DNA from 4 places in the Geodermatophilus sp. SYSU D01106 genome. Region 1 is predicted to be linked to each of the others. Evidence: riboswitches for the same ligand, from Rfam matches in the RefSeq annotation. Region 1 holds a riboswitch; each other region holds the start of a gene.
What was found. A riboswitch is a leader RNA that binds a small molecule or an ion and turns the genes downstream of it on or off. The one in region 1 is predicted to bind cyclic di-AMP.
Positions count from the first base shown of each region.

Region 2: linked by a shared signal. The riboswitch ahead of ACI78R_RS07000 (C40 family peptidase) and the one ahead of ACI78R_RS08425 (aggregation-promoting factor C-terminal-like domain-containing protein) in region 1 are both predicted to bind cyclic di-AMP.
Region 3: linked by a shared signal. The riboswitch ahead of ACI78R_RS05695 (C40 family peptidase) and the one ahead of ACI78R_RS08425 (aggregation-promoting factor C-terminal-like domain-containing protein) in region 1 are both predicted to bind cyclic di-AMP.
Region 4: linked by a shared signal. The riboswitch ahead of ACI78R_RS00660 (transglycosylase family protein) and the one ahead of ACI78R_RS08425 (aggregation-promoting factor C-terminal-like domain-containing protein) in region 1 are both predicted to bind cyclic di-AMP.

Region 1 covers NZ_JBJGYM010000006.1:40,109-43,385, forward strand. Annotated here, with positions in the region: gene ACI78R_RS08415 (LLM class flavin-dependent oxidoreductase) at 1-111, opposite strand, end outside; gene ACI78R_RS08420 (DivIVA domain-containing protein) at 367-1,269, shown strand; cyclic di-AMP (ydaO/yuaA leader) riboswitch at 1,421-1,584, shown strand; gene ACI78R_RS08425 (aggregation-promoting factor C-terminal-like domain-containing protein) at 1,795-2,736, shown strand; gene ACI78R_RS08430 (class I SAM-dependent methyltransferase) at 2,744-3,277, shown strand, end outside.
Region 2 covers NZ_JBJGYM010000005.1:13,849-17,125, reverse strand. Annotated here, with positions in the region: gene ACI78R_RS07010 (TM0106 family RecB-like putative nuclease) at 1-774, shown strand, start outside; gene ACI78R_RS07005 (hypothetical protein) at 767-1,189, shown strand; gene ACI78R_RS07000 (C40 family peptidase) at 1,282-1,797, opposite strand; cyclic di-AMP (ydaO/yuaA leader) riboswitch at 1,810-1,961, opposite strand; gene ACI78R_RS06995 (hypothetical protein) at 2,320-2,472, shown strand; gene ACI78R_RS06990 (hypothetical protein) at 2,697-3,173, shown strand; gene ACI78R_RS06985 (SMP-30/gluconolactonase/LRE family protein) at 3,219-3,277, opposite strand, start outside.
Region 3 covers NZ_JBJGYM010000004.1:56,645-59,921, reverse strand. Annotated here, with positions in the region: gene ACI78R_RS05705 (NlpC/P60 family protein) at 1-388, shown strand, start outside; gene ACI78R_RS05700 (hypothetical protein) at 499-807, shown strand; cyclic di-AMP (ydaO/yuaA leader) riboswitch at 967-1,144, shown strand; gene ACI78R_RS05695 (C40 family peptidase) at 1,306-2,352, shown strand; gene ACI78R_RS05690 (M48 family metallopeptidase) at 2,535-3,277, shown strand, end outside.
Region 4 covers NZ_JBJGYM010000001.1:118,386-121,662, forward strand. Annotated here, with positions in the region: gene ACI78R_RS00655 (DUF222 domain-containing protein) at 1-257, shown strand, start outside; gene ACI78R_RS00660 (transglycosylase family protein) at 310-1,536, opposite strand; cyclic di-AMP (ydaO/yuaA leader) riboswitch at 1,541-1,711, opposite strand; gene menD (2-succinyl-5-enolpyruvyl-6-hydroxy-3-cyclohexene-1-carboxylic-acid synthase) at 1,986-3,277, opposite strand, start outside.

The DNA of each region.
Region 1 (3,277 bases):
GGCCTTCTTCGCGATGGTGACGACGTCCTGGATCCGCTGCGCCTCGCTGGGCGTGCGGCCGGTCGTGGGGTCGGTCGTGATGTCGCTGACCGTGAAGATCCCGAACTGCATCTCGTCCTCCATCTAGTTGAGAGCGCAACTACGGTACCGCGTGCAACGCCGGGAGCCCTCAGGCATTCCCAGGCCCGCGTGACCGCGCCGTGACCTCCCCGTCGCTCCGGGTGATCGGTCCGGCACGGCCGGATGTGCCCACTCCGGAGGGGCCCGCGGCGCCCTCCCGCGCGGCAGCGGCGGTGGGAGCCTGTGATCACCGTCTCCGGCGCGCCGGAGCGGGCCGGGTCGGACGCGCACCGAGGGGGAACCGGGATGGCGCAGCAGGACGAGGGCACCGCCCAGCAGCGGGCGGAGGGCGGGGCGGGGCCCCGGCCGGGGAGCGGCCTCGACGGCCTCCTCGGCACGGCTCCGGTGTTCACCGGCGCCGTCCGCGGCTACGACCGCGGCCAGGTCGACGCCTACGTGGACTGGGCCGAGACCGAGGTGCTCGTCCTGCGCCGCGAGAACGACCACCTGCTCACCCGCTACGCCGCCGTCTCGGCCGACCTGCAGGCGGCGCGCGCCCGGCTCACCTCGCTCGTCCGCGAGCGGGACGCCGCACCCGGCCCGGAGGAGGCGCAGGCCCTGCGCGAGCGCGCGGAGCAGGAGGCCGCGGCGCTGCTCTCCGCCGCCGAGGAGGAGGCCCGGCAGGTCCTCGACGACGCCCGGACCGAGGCGGCGGCGCGCCTGTCCGGCGTCGCGGAGATGCGCGAGGCCGTGACGGCGCTGCGCGACCAGACCCGGTCGGAGGCCGCGGCGGTCCTGGAGGCGGCCCGCCGGGAGGCCGAGGGCCTGCGCCGCGCGGCCGCCGAGGAGCGCGACCGGCTCGACCGGGAGGCCGCCGAGGGGCGGGCGCGTGCCGACGCCGAGGCGGCCGAGCGGCGCCGCGCGCTGGAGTCCGAGCTCGGCCCGCTGCTCGAGCGCTGCGAGCAGGCGCGCGGGTGGCTGCGCCGGCTGACCGGCCAGCTCGACGAGGCGCTCGCCGTGGTCGCGGGGGCGCTGCCCGGCGACGTCGCCGTCCTCGCCGACCGCCGCGAGGCGGGCACGGGAGGCGGCGCAGGAGGCGGTGCAGGAGGTGGCCCCGGGGACGGCGCGGCCGCCCCCGCGGACGGTGATGCGTCGCAGCTCACGGTGCTGCAGGGCGGTAGCCGGCCCGAGGTCGCGGCGGCCTCCTGACCGGCGCGGACGCCCGCCCGGCGGGGTCCCGGGGCGCCCCGCCGGTCCCGGCCGTCGCACGGACATCTCCGGTCCCGTGTTGTCACGGACCGGTAACGACGCCTACCGTGACCGCGTCCGGTCGGTCGTCTCGTCCCCACCCGGGGAGCCTGACCGGACGCCGCCGAGTCGCGTCCGCACCCGCGGTCGCGAGCCGGGGACCCACCGCAGTCCTGGGGTGAATCGCACCCCGGCGAGCGACCGCTCGCCTGGTGCGTAGGGCTTCTTCCCGCCCGAACCCGTCAGCTAACCCGGTAGGCGGCCACGGAAGGAACGGAGAGTCTCCGCATGCCCGCCTCCGGGCCTCCCCGGCCCGCAGGTGCAGCCGTGCGCGCGCTGCGCGCCCCCGCGTCCGCCTGACGCCGGCTCCCACCTGCCCGCTCCCGGCCCCCGCCGGGACCCGTGGACCGCGACATCCGCCAGACCGCGCGGCACCGCCCGAACCTCGAGCGACCGCGCACTCTCCCTCGGAGCACCCACCCCCTCATGCGTTCCCGTACCCGCACCTCCGCCGCCGACGCGCGCGCGACCGTCGAGGCCACCGCCGTCGAGAGCACCGCCGTCGACAGCACCGCCGTCGAGAGCACCGACACCGCCGTCCTCGAGGCCGTCCGGCCCGCGAGGGTCCGCCGCGGCTCCCCGCTGCTCGGCCCCCGCCGCCCCGCGCTGCTGCTCGGCGCCGCGGCCGCCGGCGCGCTCGTCGTCGGCGTGCTGTCCACCAGCAGCCCCGCCGCCTCCGCCGGCACCGACACCGTGAGCGCCTCGGTGAGCGTGGCCGAGCAGCTCGGCATCCCGCAGCAGCCGGCCGCGTCCGCGCCGGCCGTCGAGGAGACCGACCTCGCGCCGCTGGAGGACCTCGCCGCCTCCCGCAGCCAGCGCTCGGCCGACGAGACCACCGCCGCGCAGGCCCAGGCCGCCGCCGACCAGGCCGAGCTCGACCGCCGCGCCGCCGAGGAGGCCGCGCGGATCGCCGCCGAGCAGGAGGCCGCCCGCCGCGCCGCCGAGGAGGCCGCCGCCCGCGCCGCCGCCGAGCAGGCTGCAGCGGCCGCCGCCGCGGAGCAGGCCGCCGCGGCCGCCGCCCAGCAGCAGTCGACCTCCGCCGCCGCCCCGGCGCCGGCTGCCTCCGCCGCCCCGGCCGCCCGCGGCTCCTTCAAGGAGTACGCGATGAGCAAGGTCGGCAGTGGCGAGCAGTTCTCCTGCCTCGAGAGCCTGTGGGGCAAGGAGAGCGGCTGGAACCCCAACGCGCAGAACCCGAGCAGCACCGCCTACGGGATCCCGCAGTTCCTCGACTCCACCTGGGCCAGCACCGGCATCGCCAAGACCTCCGACGGCTACCGGCAGATCGACGCGGGCCTCATCTACATCGAGGAGCGCTACGGCTCCCCGTGCGCCGCGTGGGCGCACTCCCAGTCCACCGGCTGGTACTGATCGCCGCGTGACGGAGGCCGGTCCCCGGGTCGTGCCCGCGGGCTTCGTCCGCGCGCACACCCAGGTCCGGCGTCCGTCGCTGGTCCCGGAGGTGCGGCTGCACGTCGCCGACGACGTCGTCGCCCTCTGGGAGGCCATGGAGGTCGCCGCGGGCGGCGCCGGTGAGGCGCCGCCGTTCTGGGCGGCCGCCTGGCCGGGCGGGCAGGCGCTGGCCCGCGCGGTCCTCGACGGCGCGGTGCCGGTGGGCAGCCGCCGCGTGCTCGACCTCGGGTCGGGCAGCGGCCTGGTCGCGATCGCCGCGGTGCTCGCCGGGGCCCGGCACGTGCTCGCCAGCGACGTCGACCCGTTCTCCCGGACGGCGGTCGGCGTCAACGCCGGCCTCAACGGGGTGGCCGGCATCAGCGTCACCGGCGACGTGCTCGACCGCGAGCCGCCTGCCGTCGACGTCGTCCTGGCCGGCGACGTCTGCTACGACCGCGAGATGACCGAGCGGGTGCTGCCCTTCCTCGACCGGGCCCGCGCCCGCGGCTGCGAGGTGCTG
Region 2 (3,277 bases), on a different contig from region 1:
AACGCGGTCGCGGTGGCGCGGGCCGGGAAGTCGCTGGTGCTGCTCGGCGACCCGCAGCAGCTGGCCCAGCCCTCGCAGGGCGTGCACCCCGGCGACTCGGGGCTGTCGGCGCTGGAGCACCTGCTCGAGGGGCACCCGACCGTGCCCGAGGGCCGCGGCATCTTCCTCGACACGACCTACCGGATGCACCCGGCGCTGACGCGGTTCGTGTCGGACCTGGCGTACGAGGGCCGCCTGGAGTCGGCGGCGCTGCGCGAGCGGATCACCGTGCGGCCGGGCGGGCTGGTGTCCGGCAGCGGGCTGGCGGTGCGGTCGGTGGCGCACACGGTGCCGGCCTCGGCGTCGTCCACGGAGGAGGCCGCCGAGGTGGCCGCCGTCTGGCGGTCGCTGCAGGGCGTCGGCTGGGTCGACGCCGAGGGCGCCGAGCGGCCGATCGGCCCGGACGACGTGCTCGTCGTCGCCCCCTACAACAACCAGGTGGCGCTGATCCGCTCGCTGCTGCCCGACGGTGCGCGGGTCGGCACGGTGGACCGGTTCCAGGGGCAGGAGGCGCCGGTCGTCGTCTACTCGACGACGTCGACCTCGGCCGACGAGGCGCCGCGCGGGGTCTCGTTCCTCTACGACCTCAACCGGCTCAACGTGGCGGTGTCGCGGGCGAAGGCGCTGGCGGTCGTGGTGATGAGCCCGCTGCTGCTCGACGCGCAGGTGCGGACGCCGGAGCAGCTGCGGCAGGTCAACGCGATGTGCCGGCTGGCCGAGCTGGCCGGTGTCTGACACCGCGGAGCTCGCGGGCCTGCTCGGCGTCGGCGCGGACGTGCTGGTGCGGGCGCTGGGGGACGGCTGGCTTGAGGTCGCCGGGCCGCCGCACGAGCGCTGGTTCGTGAGCGGGCGTCCGGTGCAGGTCGCCGTCGGCTGGGACGGGTTCGGCTTCACGCTGGCCCGCCCCGAGCCGCGCTGGTCGGGCGACGACCTGGTGTGGGAGTTCGCGGCCGAGCGCGGCTTCGGCTCCGACGAGGTCGTCTACGAGCGGGCGATGCTGGCCGAGGCCGCGGAGGAGGTCGCCCGCCGTCGCCGGCGGACGTTCCGCTGGTGCCCGGTGTGCCGCGAGGTCAACGCCCGCGAGCACGTGCACGACAACACCGGCCTGTGCATGCGCTGCGCCGAGCGCCACCTCGGCGTCACGTACTGAGCGGGCCCGGGAGGGGCCGATAGCGCGACAAAGGCCCTCTGGGGACCGACGACGGCGCCCCGGTCGGCGGTGACCGGGGCGCCGTCCGTCCGTCAGGCGACCCGGCGGGCGCCCTGGTAGCCGGTCATCGAGTCGAGGTTCACGACCGCGACCGGCTTGCCGGCGGTGGAGGCGTGCACCATCTGGCCGTTGCCGATGTACATGCCCACGTGCGAGACCGGGCTGTAGAAGAACACCAGGTCGCCGGGCTTGAGGTCGGACTTCGCCACCGGGGTGCCGAACGTCGACTGGGCCCGCGAGGTGCGGGGGATCTCCACGCCGGCCGCGCGGTAGGCGAAGCTGGTCAGCCCGGAGCAGTCGAACCGGTCGGGACCGGTCGCGCCGTACTGGTACATGTCGCCGCGCTGCGCGAGCGCGGTGTCGACGGCCGCCTGGGCGACGCCGTTCGGAGCGGCCACCGGGGCCGCCGCCACGACCCCGCCACCACCGCCGCCGCCTGCGGCAGCCGAGGCCGGGAGGGGCGAGAGCGCGATGCCGGCTCCGGCGATGGCCGCGACGGCGATGCCGCGGAACGAGCGACGGGCGAGGGGCGTGCGTGCAGTCGTCATGGACGACGGTTCTCCTGTTCTCCACGGTCGCCTACCGGGTTAGCTGACGGGTTCGGGCGGGGGAGTCGCCCGGCGCGAGAGGTCGCGCTTCACCCCTGGGACTCGATGGGTCCCCGGTCCGGAGGGCGGCTGGCTGCCGGCGTCCGGTTCGGCGTGGTCCGGCGGGTGTCACACGGGTTCGTGACGGGGGCCCGGCCAGGACCAGCGGGAACGGTAGGGAGGGCCGCGGACCGTCACAACCGCCCGAGGGACGCGCCACGCCCGGTCCCGGACCGTGGACTTGACGGCGGCCGCCCATCCGACACGCCACCGCCACCACCGCAGATGCCTCTCCGGAGCCCGCGACGCGCGACCGCGGACGCGCGGGGACACGCCGTGCCCCACGAGAAAGGACGGCGCGGTGCGTCCGCACGCGGTGTCAGGAGCCGCCCACGGACGGGCGGTCTCCGAGCGTGGGGACGTGGCGGTTGCCGGACGCGTTGACGGGGCACGGAACGGGGGATCGAGAGAGAGGAGCACCCCATGGGAATGATGAGGAACCTCATCGCCTCCGGCGTGGCCGCGAAGGTCGTGCAGGAGCTCAAGAAGCCGCAGAACCAGGCGAAGATCAAGCAGTTCGTCCGCGACTTCCAGGCCAAGCAGAAGAAGGGCGGCACCGGCGGCCGCGCCTACTGACCGCTGATCCGCCCGCGGCCCCCGTCCCACCCCGGGACGGGGGCCGCGGTGCGTCCGGGGCCGGTGCGACGGTCCGTTGCAGTTCCGAGACGGCTCGGTCCCCGGCGTCCCGGACAGCGACCCGACCCCGTGTGACGCTCGCCGGCGTCTAGCCGCGACGCCGGCGCCGACCTCCCCGGGAGGCGCTGCCGGCGCGCGTCCGCACGACCACCACGGAATGCCCCATGAACCAGTCCTCCGCCCGCCGCCGACTCGGCGCGCTTCCCGTCCTGCTCGCCACGGGCCTCCTCCTCGCCGGCTGCGGGGACGACGGCGAGACCGGCCTCCCCGCGCCCACCTCCACCCCGTCGGCCCCGGCGACGTCGTCCGCGGCGGCCCCGACCACGCCCGCCCCGACGACGCCCGCCCCCGAGCCCGCGGTGGCCCCTGCCCCCACGCCGGAGGTGACGCCGGCTCCCGTGGTCGTGGACTTCCTCATGCCCGCCGTGGTCGGCATGACGCTGCAGGACGCCCAGGACCTGATCCAGACCAACGGCGCCTACCTCAGCCTGTCCCACGACCTGCTGGGCAGCCGCAACCAGGTCCTCGACGCCAACTGGCGGGTCTGCACCCAGAACATCGCACCCGGCCAGCGGGTCACCGGGGACGTCGAGGGCGCCATCGACCTCGGCGCGGTCAAGCTCGACGAGCTCTGCCCCTGACGTCCGGCCGCGGCCCCGTCCCGGTGGGACGGGGCCGCGGTGCGGTCAGGGCCGGCCGGCGTGCGGGACGTCGACCTCGGTCGCGAGCAGCACCGCCTCGCGCA
Region 3 (3,277 bases), on a different contig from region 1:
CAACGGCCTGATCCCGCCCAGCGCGCTGTGCCCGATCGGCGTCGGCTCGCACGCGCTGCGCTGCGACGCCGCGGCGGCCTGGCGGGCGCTGAGCGCCGCGTACGCGACGGCGTTCGGCGGGCCGCTCTGCATCACCGACTCCTACCGCACCTACGCCTCGCAGGTGCGGCTCTACGGGGAGAAGCCGGCGCTCGCGGCAGTGCCCGGCACCAGCAACCACGGCTGGGGCCTGGCCGTGGACCTGTGCGGCGGCATCGACACCTTCGGCACCCCGCAGTACGCGTGGATGGTCGCCAACGCCGGCCGCTTCGGCTGGCTGCACCCCACGTGGGCCGACCCGGGCAACGGCCGCGAGGAGCCCTGGCACTGGGAGTACGCGGGCAGCTGAGCCGGACTGTCGGTGGCCGTCCCTAGCGTGCCGGCCAACCGACAGGGAGACCCGTCCCGTCCGTCGCCCGGTCTCCCGGGCGCGCGGCGGGGCACCGGAGGGACACCGCCATGCTCATCGACTGCGACTCGTGCACCGTGCGCGGCACCGGCTGCGCCGACTGCGTCGTCACCGTGCTGCTCGGCGCGCCGCCGGCGGAGCTGGGCACCGCGCCCGTGCTGCTGCCGGTGCCGCCGGTCCCGGCCGCCACCGCCCGCGCCACGGGCGACGCCGCCGCGCCCCTCGCGGGCGTGGTGGTCGACCTCGACGACGTGGAGCGCCGCGCCGTGCGCGCCCTGGCCGACGGCGGCCTGGTGCCTCCGCTGCGTCACCGGCCGGCGGGGGAGGCCCGGCCGGGTGGGCGCCGCCGCACCGGCTGAGACGCAGGTGACGGCCCGGGCGGGCACGCACCGGAGTGGCGCGACTGCTCACCGTGTGTGTTCTCACAGTTCCCGGGGTCCGCGTTTGTCACATCTGCATCACGTCCGTACTGTGGCCGCGTCCGGCCGGGTGGTCGTCACCCACTGCGAGGTGACCTCGGCCGGTCACCGCCGAGTCACCGGACGCCGCCCCCGGGTGTGCGCGAGGTGAGCCGGGGACCCACCGCAGCACTGGGGTGAGTTCTCACGGACACCGGTCCGCCGGGGTCCAGAGATAGGGCACGTCTTCCCAGCCCGAACCCGTCAGCTAACTCGGTAGGCGGTAGCTGAGGAAGAAACGGAGAGCCGCCGCCCGTGGCGACCCCCCGCCCCTCCCTGGGGCATGCCCGTGAACAGTCCGCGTCCCGCAGCACCGCCCGTGTCGCGGGGGCGCACCGCCCCTCCCGCCGCCGTCTCCTCGGCCGCGTCGCGCTGGTCGGCACCACCGCCGCGCTGACCGTGACGCTCCTGCCCGGCACCGCCGTGGCCGACCCGGAGCGGGCCACCACGCCGGAGCAGGCCGCCGAGCTCGCCGCCGACGCCGGCCGCCGCCTGGAGGCCGTCTCCGAGCAGGTCAACGAGGCCCGCGAGACCGTCCTGCAGCAGCAGGCCGCCGCCGCGGCCGCCGACCAGGCGCTCGCCGACGCGCAGGCCCAGCTGCAGGCCCTCGACGGGCAGATCCGCGAGGTCGCCCGCACCGCGTGGACCGGCGGCAACGACACCTTCGCCGGCCTCGAGCTGCTGATGACCAGCGACTCCGCCGACGACTTCGTCAACTCGCTGGCCACCCTCGACCAGATCGCCGGGCACACCACCGACGTGCTCGCCGAGGTCGGGGAGGCTGCCGCGGCCGCCCAGCAGGCGCAGTCCGACGCCGACGCCGCCGAGGCCGACGCGCAGCGCACCCTCGACGACCTCAGCGCTCAGGAGGCGCGGCTCGAGGAGGACATCGCCGACTACCAGGCGCAGTTCGCCGCGCTGACCGCCGCCCAGCAGGCGGCCGCCCTGGCCGCCCAGCAGGCCGGCGAGGCCGAGCAGGCCGCGGCTCCCGCGGCGGCCGGTGGCAGCACCGGCGAGAGCGCTCCGGTCGCGCAGGCCGCCGGTCGGGCCGCGGCGGCGCAGCCCGCCCCGGTGGCGGCGGCCGGTGGCGGCAGCGGCGCCGCGCAGGCCGCCGTGCAGACCGCGCTGGCGCAGGTCGGCGACCCCTACGTGTGGGGCGCCGGCGGGCCGAACGCCTTCGACTGCTCGGGCCTGACCCAGTACGCCTACGCGGCGGCCGGGATCAGCCTCCCGCACTCGAGCCGCATGCAGTCGCAGATGGGCACCGCGGTCACGCGGTCGCAGCTGCAGCCGGGCGACCTGATCTTCTACTACAGCCCGGTCAGCCACGTCTCGATGTACATCGGCAACGGCCAGATGGTGCACGCCTCCACCTCCGGCGTGCCGGTGAAGGTCGTGTCGGTCGACTCGATGGGCGGCATCACCGCCATGCGCCGCATCGCCTGACGAAGGACCCCCTCCTCCCCACGCCTCGCGAGCTCGGCGCGGGACCCGGGAGGGTGCCGTTCCAGCACCTCGCCGGTGAGGGCCGGGGACCCAGCACGGGTCCCCGGCCCTCGCCGCGTCCGGGGCCCGGGCCGACCGTCCCGGCGCCCGCCTAGGATCGGCCGGGTGGGCTGGGCGGCGGCGTGAGCAGGGCCCGCCAGGAGGACCGCACCGGCCCCGCGCCGGCCCGCCGCTGGACCGCCCGCCGCGCCGCCCTCGTCGTCGCCGCGGTGCTCGGGGCGGCGTTCGTCGTCGTGGTCGCCGTCCGGACGCCGTGGACCGTGCTGCCGCCCCCGCCCGGCGGGGCCACACCGGTCAGCGACGACGCCGGGCTGCCCGCCGAGGTGGTGCGCCGCGCCGAGGCGCTGGCCGCCGACCTGCGTCCCGCCTCGCTGGCCAACCTCCTGCTCGGCCTGGCCGTCTCCGCCCTGTTCGGCCTGACCCGCCTCGGCAGCCGGCTGGTCGGCGCGCTCGGCCGGACCGACGGCCGCCGGTGGCCGCTGACCGTCCTGGCCGCCACGGTGGTCCTGCTGCTCGCCGGGCGGCTGGCCACGCTGCCGATCAGCGCGTACGGCGAGGTGGTCCGGCACCGCTACGGCCTGTCCACCCGGTCGTGGGGGCTGTGGCTGCGCGACGTCGCCGTGAACACGGCCATCGACGCCGGCCTGACCGCGCTCGGGCTGCTCGCCCTGGTCGCCCTGGCCCGGTGGGCGCCGCGCACCTGGTGGGCGTGGGCGTCGGCGGGCGCCGCCGCGCTCGTGGTCACCGGCTCCTTCCTCTACCCGGTGGTGATCGAGCCGGCGTTCAACAGCTTCGCGTCGCTCCCGGCCGGGCAACTGCGCACCGACGTCCTGGAGCTCGCCGAGGAGAGCGGCACGCCGGTCGA
Region 4 (3,277 bases), on a different contig from region 1:
GCGACGGTGGCTGCGTGTTCGCCGGCTGCGGCGCCCCCACCTGGTGGTGCGACGTCCACCACCTCGTGCACTGGCTCGACGGCGGACCCACCTCGCTGCAGAACTCGGCGCTGCTGTGCGAACGCCACCACACCAAGGTCCACGCCGGCTTCCGCGTGCAACGACAACCGGACGGGCGATGGCACACCTGGCGGCCCGACGGCACCGAGATCCGCACACCCGCGGCGCTGCGGTCGCCGCCCCTCGTCCCCGCCTGAGACGACGAGGACCCCGGCCGCGGGCGGCCGGGGTCCTCGTGTCGGGCGGTGGTCAGCCGACGTAGTTCACGTGCACGTGGTCGAAGTGGTTCGCGGTGACGCCACCGCGGTCCTCCATGGCGCGCCACGCGCCGTCGGGCGAGGTGAGGATGCGCTGCTCCCAGATCACGTACTCGACACCGAGCTCGTCCCAGTGGTCCACGTGGTACTGCGCGATGGCGTCGCCGAGGCCGGCGTCGCTCATGACCATGTAGTCCAGGGCCTTGCCCGAGGGGTGCCCGTCGGGGTCGACGGCGCTGGGCCGGGTGCCGCCGAGGGTGATGTCACCGGCGCCGGGCACCGCGCTCACGACGGCGTTCGCAGCCGCCTGCACCGCGGCGTGGATCGGCCCGGAGCTGTTGGTGATGGTGGCGACGGCGGCCGGCGCGGGCGCCGCGGCGACCTCGGGGGCGGCCTCGGCGAGCGGGGCGACCTCGCCGACCGGCGCGGACTCCCCGGCGTTCGAGCCACCGGCGGGCGCCTCGGCAGGGGCTGCGGCGGGCGCGGGGGCCGGAGCCTCGGCGGGGGCCGCGGCAGGCGCGGGGGCCGGCGCCTCGGCGGGCGCGGCGGCCGGGGCCGCCCCGCTCACCGCGAACACCTGACCCGGGAAGATCAGGTTCGGGTTGCTGCCGATGACGTCGACGTTGCGCTCGTAGAGCTCCCGCCAGCTCTGGGCGTGGGCGGCGGCGATCTTGGCGACGGTGTCGCCCCAGCGGACGGTGTAGTCCTCGGCGTCGGCAGCGGTCGGCGCAGGCGCGGCCGGAGCGGCCTCGACCGGCGCGGGCGCGGCCGGGGCGGCCGGGGCGGCCTCCGGCGCGGGGGCCTCGGCGGCGGGTGCGGCCGGGGCGGGCGCCTCGGCGGCGGCCGCGGTGGTGCCCTCGGCCAGGTACTTGCCGCAGGACGGCCAGGCGCCGACGCCCTGGCCGGCGAGGACCGCCTCGGCGATCTCGACCTGCTGGGCGGGGGTGGCGAGATCGGCGCGCGGGGCGAGCTCGGTGCCGCCGAACGCGGCCCAGGTGGACTGGCTGAACTGCAGGCCGCCGTAGTAGCCGTTGCCGGTGTTGATCGACCAGTTGCCGCTCGACTCGCACTGGGCGACGCCGGACCAGTCGTGGCTGGTCGAGGCGGAGGCGGGCGAGCTGAGGACGCCGATCCCGACGACGGTGGCGCCGGCGGCGACAGGGGCCTTGGCGATGACCTTCTTGGTGCGGACGTAACGGGGTGCGCGGTGCTTGGGCATGGTGATGATCTCCCGATCACCGCCGGCGAGGTGAGCTGTCGGGTTCGGGCGATCGGTGCCCGGCCGCGGGACGCGGCTTCACCCCGGAGACGCGTTCAGGTCAGGCCCCCGTAGGCCGTCACGCGCCGGAAGTGGGTCCCCCACCCCTGCCCTTGGGAGTTGACGTGAGCGACCGGTGGGCAGGGTTTGGCGGACCGGCGCCGCGCTCCGGTGTGCTGAGCGCAGCCAAAACGTTACATATCGTCATGGCAACTGTCGTCGTGTCGCCGGTCACAAGGGGGTTGTGGTGTGCTCCAGCGGGGTATCGACGTCCCTCGGTCGAGGGCCCGGCGAACCCGCTGTCCGGACGATCCACCCTGGTCGCACCCGGTGTCGCGGAGACGGCCCCCGCCCTCCCTCGACGGCCGGGACCAGCGGCGGCCGGTGACGCAGCACACCGGCCGCGCGGGTCAGGTCAGGGCACGGGCGGCGGTCTCCCGCAGCGCGACGGCGAGGTCCGCCTCCGCGCGCTGGTCGGTGCGGACGACGACCACCCGCGGCCCGCCGAGCGCCAGCGCCGCCGGCAGCTCGTCCGCGGCGGTCACCGCGGTGGCTTCCCAGCCCAGCGTCCGGGCGACGGCGACCAGGTCGCGGCCGTGCGGCGTGCCGAACACCCGCCGGTAGTCGCGCTCGTGCGCGGGCCGACCCGGCTCGAGCTGGGCGAAGATCCCGCCGCCGTCGTTGTCCGGGACGACGACGGTGAGGTCCGGCCGGGCCTCGCCCTCGCCGGTCAGCAGCCCCTGCAGGTCGTGCAGGAACGTCAGGTCGCCCATGAGCGCGACCGCCGGGCCACCGTGCACCAGCGCGGCCCCGATCGCCGTGGAGATCGTCCCGTCGATGCCCGCGACGCCGCGGTTGGCCAGCACGTGCACGTCGCCGCGCGGCACGGCGAGCCGGTCGACGTCGCGCACGGGCGTCGAGGAGCCGAGCACCAACAGCGCGCCGGCGGGCAGCGCGGCGACGACGTCGCGGGCTAGCCGGGCGGCGGTCAGGCCGGGAGCGCCGTCGAGCAGCGCGTCCACGGCCGTGCCCACCCGCGCGGCGGCGTCGCGCCAGGCGGCCGCCCACGCCGCGTCCGCGGGCGGCCCGGACGGCGGCGCGGCGCGGGTGACCGACGTGCTGGAGCGGGCGGGGTCGGGCCAGCGCGGGCCGGACACCACCGTCTCCACCCGCACCCGGGGGTCGGCCAGCAGCGCCGAGACCGGCCGCGACAGCGTCGGCCGCCCGAGCACGACCACCCGCGCCGGCCGGTGCTCCTCCAGCCAGTCCGGCGCGCCGAGCAGCAGCGCCCCGCCGCGCACGGCGTCGCCGGTCCACGCCCCGCCGCTGGGCTCGGCGACCACGGGCCAGCCCGCGGCCGCGGCGCCCTCGGCCCAGGCCCGGCCGGCCGCCGACGGCCCGTCACCGGCGACCATCAGCGTCCGCGGGGCGTCGGGCAGCGGGTCGGCCGGGGCGAGGGTGGCCCCGCCCGCGGTCCACGCGCCGCCGTCGTCGCGCCCGGCCCACGGGCCGGTGAGCGGGCCCGGCTCCTCCTCCGGCAGCAGCGGGTCGCGCAGCGGCAGGTCGAGCTGCACCGGCCCGGGGTCGCCCGACAGCGCGCCGGTGGCGGCGAGCAGCGCGCGGGAGACCACGGAGCGCCAGTAGCGGTTCTGCGCGGCCTCGCGGCCGGCCTCGGGCACGCCGACGTCGGCCGCCCAGCGCA